2 regions of the Streptomyces sp. NPDC091972 genome follow, and region 1 is predicted to be linked to the other one. Evidence: riboswitches for the same ligand, from Rfam matches in the RefSeq annotation. Region 1 holds a riboswitch; the other holds the start of a gene.

Region 1 (4,685 bases):
GCGGAGTGACCATGGCCGGAAAACTGCTGGTCCAGCAACTGCCCCTGGATATCTGAACCTTCACCGGGCAGACCTTCCCCCAGGACGGACCGACCGTCTGCCGCGCAGGCCAGAGGCCAATTTCTGGAAACCCCCTGTCACCCTGTGCCGAGACCGCTCTACCATCTGCTTATCCGTAGCAGGCTCCCCTCCGTTTCTGCCCGACGGCTCGTTGGCATGCGAGCCCCAAGCCCTACGGAGCATCGGGGGATGCACATGAACAGCGTTCCGCAGCACCTGCACAGCGAGGACCGCCAGGACTACGAGCGGATCCTCGATGAGGCGCTGCGCTCCGCACCACACCGTCCCGAACTGGCCGCGGTCGGACAGCGGCTGAATCCCGAACAGCTGCGCACCATGGCGCTCAACGCGACCGCGCTCATCACGGCGGCCGCGGCGACCGAGTACCAGCACTACGTGAAGGTCCGCGAGGAACAGCGCCGCCCCGCGACGCCGTCCAGCCTGTCGTCCGCGCACGAACCCGGTCCCGCCGACTCGGGCACGGGTGCGATGGGGCTCGCCACCACCATGGGAGAGGTCGCCGAGACCGCCGGTGCGGGCGCCGTCGCCGTCGCCGCCGTCCTGACGCCCGTCCTCGCCGGAACAGCCGCGGCGATCTTCCTGCTCGTGGGCTACATACTCCAGATGCTCAGCCCCCCGCCGGCGTTCGCCCACGCCATGATCACCATCGGATGGGTCTTCGGCGCCCTGACCGCGGCCGCGATCCTTGTCGCCGCCGTCGGTCTGCTGATCACCGCACTGCGCAACCGGCCCTCGCCGGACGCGGGGTACGGCGAACTGAGCGAGGAGGTGGCACGGGCCAGAGACGCCTGGCGCGAAGCCCTGCTGGAACGTGGCCTCCTCCCCTTCCTCAGGGAGGCCCTGGCCGATCCCGGCACCGCCGCCGCACTGCATCACACGGCACCGCCCGCACCGACCAGCCGGATGCCCAGCCTCGGCTACGACCGCCCGGGCTTCAGCAGTCCGGACGACGGGGCCTCCGGTGCCCGCCCGAGCTTCACCAGCCCGGACTACACCAGCCCGGACTTCGGGGGGCCGGAACACCAGCCGGAGTGACACCCGGCACCGCCCCTCGGCTTGCGCCCCCACCACGGGGAGCGCAAGCCGAAGACCCGGCCGCGGGCCGCCCGCCGACGGTCCGCCTCCGTCAGTCGGCGATCGGCAGATAGACGCGGTTGCCCGCCGCCGCGAACTCCTTCGACTTCTGGGCCATGCCCTCCTCGATCTCCTCCTGGCTGTCGCCGTGACGGCGGCGGATGTCCTGGGAGATCTTCATCGAGCAGAACTTCGGCCCGCACATGGAGCAGAAGTGAGCCGTCTTGGCCGGCTCGGCCGGGAGGGTCTCGTCGTGGAACTCCCGGGCCGTGTCGGGGTCGAGGGCCAGGTTGAACTGGTCCTCCCAGCGGAACTCGAAGCGGGCGTCGGAGAGGGCGTCGTCCCACTCCTGGGCGCCCGGGTGCCCCTTGGCGAGGTCGGCCGCGTGGGCGGCGATCTTGTAGGTGATGACCCCCGTCTTGACGTCGTCCCTATTGGGCAGGCCCAGGTGCTCCTTGGGCGTGACGTAGCAGAGCATCGCGGTGCCCCACCAGGCGATCATCGCGGCACCGATGCCGGAGGTGATGTGGTCGTAGGCCGGCGCGACGTCGGTGGTCAGCGGGCCGAGCGTATAGAACGGAGCTTCATCGCAGATCTCCTGCTGAAGGTCGATGTTCTCCTTGATCTTGTGCATCGGGACGTGTCCCGGGCCCTCGATCATGGTCTGTACGTTGAAACGCTTCGCGATCCGGTTGAGTTCCCCGAGCGTGCGCAACTCCGCGAACTGCGCCTCGTCGTTGGCGTCCGCGATCGAGCCGGGCCGGAGGCCGTCGCCTAGCGAGTACGTGACGTCGTAGGTGGCGAGGATCTCGCACAGCTCCTCGAAGTTCTCGTACAGGAACGACTCCTTGTGGTGCGCCAGGCACCACGCCGCCATGATCGAGCCCCCGCGCGAGACGATGCCCGTCTTGCGGTTCGCGGTCAGCGGTACGTACGGCAGGCGCACGCCCGCGTGGACCGTCATGTAGTCCACACCCTGCTCGGCCTGCTCGATCACCGTGTCCTTGTAGATCTCCCAGGTCAGCTCCTCGGCACGGCCGTCGACCTTCTCCAGCGCCTGGTAGAGCGGCACCGTGCCGATGGGGACGGGGGAGTTGCGCAGCACCCACTCGCGAGTGGTGTGGATGTTGCGGCCGGTGGACAGGTCCATGACCGTGTCGGCGCCCCATCGGGTCGCCCAGGTCATCTTCTCGACCTCCTCCTCGATGGAGGACGTCACGGCCGAGTTGCCGATGTTGGCGTTGACCTTCACCAGGAAACGCTTGCCGATGATCATCGGCTCGATCTCCGGGTGGTTGACGTTCGCTGGCAGGACCGCGCGTCCCGCCGCGATCTCCTCGCGGACGACCTCGGGCTCGACGTTCTCCCGGATGGCGACGTACTCCATCTCGGGGGTGATCTCGCCGCGGCGGGCGTACGCGAGCTGGGTGACCGCCTGGCCGTCACGGCTGCGGCGCGGCTGGCGCGACCGCCCCGGGAAGACCGCGTCGAGGTTGCGGAGGCCGCCCCGGGGTGAGGTGTGCTTGATCCCGTCGTCCTCGGGCCGCACGGGTCGACCCTCGTACTCCTCGGTGTCCCCGCGGGCGATGATCCAGTTCTCCCGCAGCGGCGCGAGGCCCCGGCGGACGTCCGTGTCGGTGAGCGGATCGGTGTACGGGCCCGACGTGTCGTACAGCGTGACCGACTGCCCGTTGGTGAGGTGCACCTGGCGGACCGGCACCCGCAGATCGGGGCGCGAGCCCTCGATGTACGCCTTGTGCCAGCCGATGGACTTCCCGGCCTCCGTGTCGAGCTGGTCGGAGGCAGGCGTGCGCGCGTCCTTGATGGTCATGAGACCTACTCCCTACGCCGGCATTACCCGGTAACAGGTTCGGCGGTCGACGCAGCCATTTCCGTCCGCCGACGTTTCGTGGGGAACGTCACTTGCTTGAAATGAAGTTCCACGTGAAACATCGCTGGGACGGAGGTCAGCGCCCTCTCAGCCCGGTGCTCCGAGCTCCCGCGTGTACAAAGGTGGCTCCACGCTAGCGTCAATTCGGGCGCGGTGAACAGAGGGCCCCTGTCGTTCTTGCGATGATCGGTCGGTGACCACGACGCATCAGTCCCCTTACCCGCCTCCCGAGCCGCCGCGTCGGCCCGGCTCCGGAAACGGCCCTGGGCACGGGCCGGGACATGGACCTGAGCACGGGCCCGGGCATGGTCCTGGCACTGGCTCCCGTGGCAGTTTCGGAGGCGCTGAGGGCAGCGGAGCCAGCGGCGGCAGCGGCAGCGGCAGCGGCAGCGGCAGCGGCAGCGGCGGAACGGCCGGGGCCGGTGGCTGGCACGAGCATGAGCATGAGCATGAGCGTGGTGGCGGGCAGGGCGGCAGTCAGGGGCGGGGTTACGGCCAGGGGCAGGGTTACGGCCAGGGTCAGGGGCAGAGTCACGGTCAGCGTCCGGGTGCGGCTTTTGGCGGCCAGGGCAGTGGTGGGGCTGGTGGCGGACACGGGCAGGGTCCCGGAGACACGCACGGGTACGGTCCGGGGGCAGGACGCGGTTACGTTCCAGGGGGCGGGCGCGGGCCCGGTGACGGGCACGGGTCGGGCGACGGACACGGTTCGGTCGACGGACACGGGAGTGGACCCGGTTCCGGTGGTGGCGGGCACGGTCACTCGCACAGTCACAGTCATGGACCGGCGGCTCCCGTCTCCAAGCACCTGCGCAAGGTCATCGCGGCGATCCTCATCCCGTTCGGCATGGCAGTGGTGGTGGGGCTTGTTGTGCTCTGGCCCGGAGGCGCCCCGGCACACGAACGCACCGGAGTCGGATTCGACCGGCAGACGCAGCAGGCCACCGTCAGCAAGGTCGTCAGCGTCGACTGCAAGTCGGTGAACGCCTCAGGGGAGACCCCGACCGGGGACACCTCCACCGCCGAGGGCTCCTCCGCAGAGCAACAGGCGAACGGCACCTGCAAGAAGGCCACGATCCGGGTCGACACCGGCAAGGACAAGGGCCGCACCTTCACGGAGATCGTCCAGCCGGACCAGTCCCGGCAGTTGCACGAGGGCCAGAAGGTCGTGGTCGCGTACGAGCCCTCCGCGCCCAGGGACTTGCAGTACTCGGTGACCGACGTGAGCCGCCGCTTCCCGATGGGGCTGCTCGCCGGCGTCTTCGCGCTCGCCGTCGTGGTCGTCGGGCGGCTGCGCGGGGTCATGGCGCTGGTCGCGCTGGCCATCAGCTTCATGGTGCTGAACTTCTTCATCCTGCCCGCGATCCTCCAGGGCTCGAACCCGCTGCTCGTGGCGGTGATCGGGTCGAGCGCCATCATGCTGATCGCCCTCTACATGTGCCACGGCCTGTCGGCGCGTACCTCCGTGGCGGTACTGGGGACGCTCATCTCACTGGTGCTGATCGGCATCCTGGGCTCGCAGTTCATCGGCTGGGCGGCGCTGACGGGCAACACGGACGACAACACTGGGCTCATCCACGGGCTGTACCCGGCGATCGACATGAGCGGTCTGCTGCTCGCCGGCGTCATCATCGGCTCGCTC
Region 2 (4,685 bases), on a different contig from region 1:
CCTCCGCCGCCTCCATGCCCTTGTCCCGCAACTGCACGATGTCGACACCGCCGGCCAGGACCGCGTCCAGGAACTCGGCGAGGTCGCCCTGGCGCCTGCGGGCGTCCGTGCACAGGTAGAGGCGGGCGTCGGCGAGCTGGGTGCGGGCGGTGTCGGGCATGCGTGAGTCTCCCCCGGGGTCGGTGGCGTACGGGCCGTGCCCGACCGTGGCCGCGGCCTGGGCGGTCACGGCCCGTACGCCGGTGTGGTTCGGATCAGACGGCGAGCGCCTGGGCCCGGCGCTTCACCTCCGTGCCGCGATTCTCGCTCAGGGCCTGCGCGGGGGTGCCGGGCAGGCTGTCGTCGGGCGTGAAGAGCCACTCCAGCATCTCTTCGTCGGTGAAGCCGTCGTCCCTCAGGAGCGTCAGGGTCCCGACCAGGCCCTTGACGACCTTCTGCTCGGCCCCGTCGATGAAGGCGGCGGGGACGTGCAGCGCGCGGTTCTCACCACGGCGTACGGCGATGAGCTGGCCCTCCTTGACCAGCTGCCGCACACGCGTCACCTCGACGTCGAGCATCTCTGCGATGTCGGGGAGGGTGAGCCAGGCGGGGACGAGAGCATCGATCTTTGCGTCAATCTCGGTCACGGGATTAAGCGTGCCATCCCGCACTGACAGTCGGAAGCCGGGGCGCCTCACCGGGGGAACGGGGCGTGGTCACCGGGCACGGAAGCCACGGAACCAGGCGGATCCGGCCGTCGGGGTCGGGTCGGCCCTCGCCGCCGGGAGCAGGCAGATCCCGGCCGGACCCCGCTCACCGGTCCAGTCGGGCCCTTGTGGACGAAACCAGACAGCTCCCGCCCCACAGGACTCGGAGCACGGGTCGCCGGAACCGGGTCAAACCCCCACCCCCCACCCACAGGCCCGGCGGCCGAATCCGGACGGGCCCCGGACCACAAGGCCTCCGGCCAAGCCCGGCAGGCGGCCCCGGTCATCCACCCGTCGGCCACGCCGCCACCCGCGCCCCCTCAGGACCCGGCAAAGACCGCCCCCCAGGACCACACGGTCCCGCCCCCACAACCAGTCCCAAGCCGGATGCGGCAGGCGGGTCCAGCCACCCGCCCGCAGCCCGCACAACCACCCACGTGCCCGAACCAGGGCAGCTCCCGGCCTGCCGGCGCCGGCAGGCGCAGGGCGGCGGCTCTCGGCGGAGCCCGTGGCCCGCGCCGCCCCCTTACGCCGTCGCTGCCTTCAGGGGCCTCGCCGGGTCCGCCAGCAGCTCCGGGTCCATCTCCGTGCCGGCCTCGATGAGGCGGCGGCCCTGGGCCAGGTCGCGGGGGCGGCCCACCGCCAGCAGGGCCACCAGGCGGTTCTCCCGCAGCCAGCAGACCGTCCAGGCCGGGCCGGACGGTTCGCCGCGCCACAGGGTGGTGTCGGCGGACGCGTGGTGGCCCGCGTACTGGACGAAGCGGCCGAACTGCTCGGACCAGAAGTACGGCACCGGGTCGTACACCGTGGGCGTCTCGCCGACGATGTCGGCGGCCACCGTGCGGGGGCCCTGGAGGGCGTTGTCCCAGTGGTGCACGAGCAGGCGCTCGCCGTACCTCCCCGAGGGGAAGGAGGCGCAGTCGCCGACGGCGTAGACGTCCGGAGCGGAGGTGCGCAGACGGTCGTCGGCGACGACCTCTCCGTGGGCGCCGAGCTCGATGCCCGAACCGGCCAGCCAGCCCGTGGCCGGCCGGGCGCCGATACCGACCACGACCGCGCCCGCGGCCACCCGGGAGCCGTCGTCCAGGACGACCGCGCCCGGCTCGACACGCTGCACGCGCGCGCGGGTGCGCAGCTCGGCGCCCGCGTCGGCGTACCAGGAGGTCATCGGCGCGGCCACCTCGGCGGGGAGCGCGCCCGCGAGGGGCCGGTCGGCGGCCTCCACGACCGTCACCGCGCAACCCGCCTCGCGCGCGGCGGTGGCGAACTCGGCGCCGATCCAGCCCGCCCCGACGACCACGATGTCGTGCTGCCGGGCGAGCACCGGGCGCAGTCGCTCGGCGTCGTCCAGGGTGCGCAGCACGTGCACGCCCGGCACACCCTCCGTGCCGGGCAGCCGGATCGGTTCGGCACCGGTGGCGAGGACCAGGACGTCATACGGGAAGGGCCCGGCCTCGGTGTCCAGTTCGTGCACCTCGGGGCGGACGCCCAGCACCTCGCGGCCGAGCAGCAGTTCGATGCCGAGAGCCTCGAAGTCGACGTCGAAGGCGGAGCCCTCGGCCTTGCCCAGCAGTACGGCCTTGGAGAGCGGCGGCCGGTCGTAGGGCTGATGGGGTTCCGCGCCGATCAAGGTGACGGTGCCCGTGAAGCCCTGTTCGCGCAGGGCGACCGCGGTCTGGACCCCCGCCATGCCCGCGCCGACCACGACCACCCGCCGTTGCGCCTGCGTCCGCTCGCTCATTTGATCACCATAGCCAGCTGACAATCAGTCAGTCAGGAGTCGTGCGCAGTGACCTGCTCCACAACGCTCGTCCCGCTGCCCGGCTGCGACTCCCACTCCCACGTCTCCTCCAGCCGCACCCGGCCGTCGGGGAGCTCCACCACCGTCGAGACGCAGTGCCCGGAGGAGGTCGTCCCGTCCTGCTTGAGCTGGACGTACCGGAAGTCGAGACGGTCCCCCGCGCGCGTGCCGACGAGATGCCCGCGGACGACGTCGCCGCCCGCGTACTCGGCCCAGATCTCCCCGTCCTTCTCGTGGTAGGCGAACCGGGTCCGCGTACCCACCTGGCCCGGGGCCTGATCGGCCACCGGGGCGAGGACGAGACCGTCGAGTGAGCGGGGCATGGTGGAAGGCTCCCTTACAGAGGCGCACGGGCACGGGCTAGGGTGGCCAACGTAGAGCACTCGCGGGAGCCCGGACGCACCGGGCTGAGAGGGAGGCTGGCGGCCTCCGACCGTACGAACCTGATCCGGGTCATGCCGGCGAAGGGAGGGGCTGGACGCCCATGTCCTCACGTACGTCAGACGTCCTCGTCATCGGGGGCGGCATCATCGGCCTGGTCACGGCCTGGCGGGCCGCGCAGCGCGGGTTCGCCACCGCCGTCGTGGACCCCGAACCGGGCGGCGGGGCCGCCCAGGTGGCCGCCGGGATGCTGGCCGCGGTCACCGAACTGCACTACGGCGAGCAGACCCTGCTGGGCCTGAACCTCGCCTCCGCCGCCCGGTATCCCGACTTCGCGGCCGAGCTCACCGAGCTGACCGGACACGACCTCGGTTACCGGCGGTGCGGCACGCTCGCCGTGGCTCTGGACGCCGACGACCGCGCCCACCTGCGCGAACTGCACGCCCTCCAGCGGCAGTCGGGGCTGGAGTCGGAGTGGCTGTCGGGCCGGGAGTGCCGGCGCCTGGAACCGATGCTCGCGCCAGGGGTGCGGGGCGGGCTGCGGGTGGACGGAGACCACCAGATCGATCCGCGCCGCCTCACGCGCGCGTTGCTGGCCGCGTGCGAGCGCGCCGGCGTGGTGTTCCACCGGGCATGGGCCCGGTCCCTCCAGGTGGTGCGGGACCGGGCGGCCGGGGCCGTCACGACCGACGGCGAGGAACTGGCGGCGGACCAGGTGGTGCTCGCCGCCGGAAGCCTCAGCGGCCGCCTGGAAGGGGTCCCCGAGGCCCTCCTGCCGCCCGTGCGGCCCGTGAAGGGGCAGGTGCTGCGCCTGACCGTGCCGCCGCGCCACGCGCCCTTCCTGAGCCGTACCGTGCGGGCGGTGGTGCGCGGCAGCCAGGTCTACCTGGTGCCGCGCGAGAGCGGTGAGCTGGTGATCGGCGCGACCAGCGAGGAGCTGGGCTGGGACACCACGGTGACCGCGGGCGGGGTGTACGAGCTGTTGCGGGACGCGCACGAACTCGTCCCCGGCATCACCGAACTGCCGCTGACGGAGACCCGCGCGGGACTGCGCCCGGGCTCCCCGGACAACGCCCCGCTGCTCGGCCCGACGGAGCTGCCCGGCCTCCTGCTGGCCACCGGGCACTACCGCAACGGCGTGCTGCTGACGCCGGTCACCGGGGACGCGCTGGCGCACGCGCTGACCACCGGTGAACTGCCGGAGGTGGCCCGCCCGTTCACCCCGAGGCGTTTCCTGGAGTCCGTGGAGCAGCCAGCATGAACATCTCCGTCAACGGGGAGCCGCGGGAGTTCGCTCCCGGCACGGCTCTCGACACCGTCGTACGCACGCTGACGCCGGCGCCCTCCGGGGTGGCCGCCGCGCTCAACGAGACCGTCGTCCCGCGCGCCGAGTGGCCCTCGACGTCCCTCGCCGAGGGAGACCGCGTGGAAGTCCTCACCGCCGTCCAAGGAGGCTGACCCATGGCCGACGATCCCTTCGTCATCGGCGGTACGCCCTTCTCGTCCCGGCTGATCATGGGCACGGGCGGGGCGCCCAGCCTGGACGTCCTGGAGCGGGCGCTGGTCGCCTCCGGCACCGAGCTGACGACGGTCGCGATGCGGCGCGTGAACCCCTCGGTGCACGGCTCGGTGCTGTCCGTGCTGGAGAGGCTCGGCATCCGGGTGCTCCCCAACACCGCGGGCTGCTTCACCGCCGGGGAGGCCGTCCTGACGGCCCGTCTCGCGCGCGAGGCGCTCGGCACCGACCTGGTCAAGCTGGAGGTCATCGCCGACGAGCGCACGCTTCTGCCGGACCCCGTCGAGCTGCTGGACGCGGC

What was found. Region 1 has a riboswitch for thiamine pyrophosphate ahead of thiC (phosphomethylpyrimidine synthase ThiC). Riboswitches for the same ligand answer to the same signal wherever they lie in the genome.
Region 2: it holds a riboswitch for thiamine pyrophosphate, as region 1 does, so the genes downstream of both, thiO (glycine oxidase ThiO) here and thiC (phosphomethylpyrimidine synthase ThiC) in region 1, are expected to answer to the same signal.

What each region holds. Positions count from the first base shown of each region.
Region 1 covers NZ_JBIVSV010000005.1:99,273-103,957, forward strand. The annotation lists gene ACIQJT_RS16235 (metallophosphoesterase) at 1-56, shown strand, start outside; gene ACIQJT_RS16240 (hypothetical protein) at 250-1,116, shown strand; gene thiC (phosphomethylpyrimidine synthase ThiC) at 1,208-2,986, opposite strand; TPP riboswitch at 2,979-3,168, opposite strand; gene ACIQJT_RS16250 (YibE/F family protein) at 3,891-4,685, shown strand, end outside.
Region 2 covers NZ_JBIVSV010000004.1:402,705-407,389, forward strand. The annotation lists gene thiE (thiamine phosphate synthase) at 1-160, opposite strand, end outside; gene ACIQJT_RS14380 (Rv2175c family DNA-binding protein) at 255-626, opposite strand; gene ACIQJT_RS14385 (NAD(P)/FAD-dependent oxidoreductase) at 1,213-2,427, opposite strand; gene ACIQJT_RS14390 (hypothetical protein) at 2,460-2,810, opposite strand; TPP riboswitch at 2,863-2,974, shown strand; gene thiO (glycine oxidase ThiO) at 2,972-4,129, shown strand; gene thiS (sulfur carrier protein ThiS) at 4,126-4,326, shown strand; gene ACIQJT_RS14405 (thiazole synthase) at 4,330-4,685, shown strand, end outside.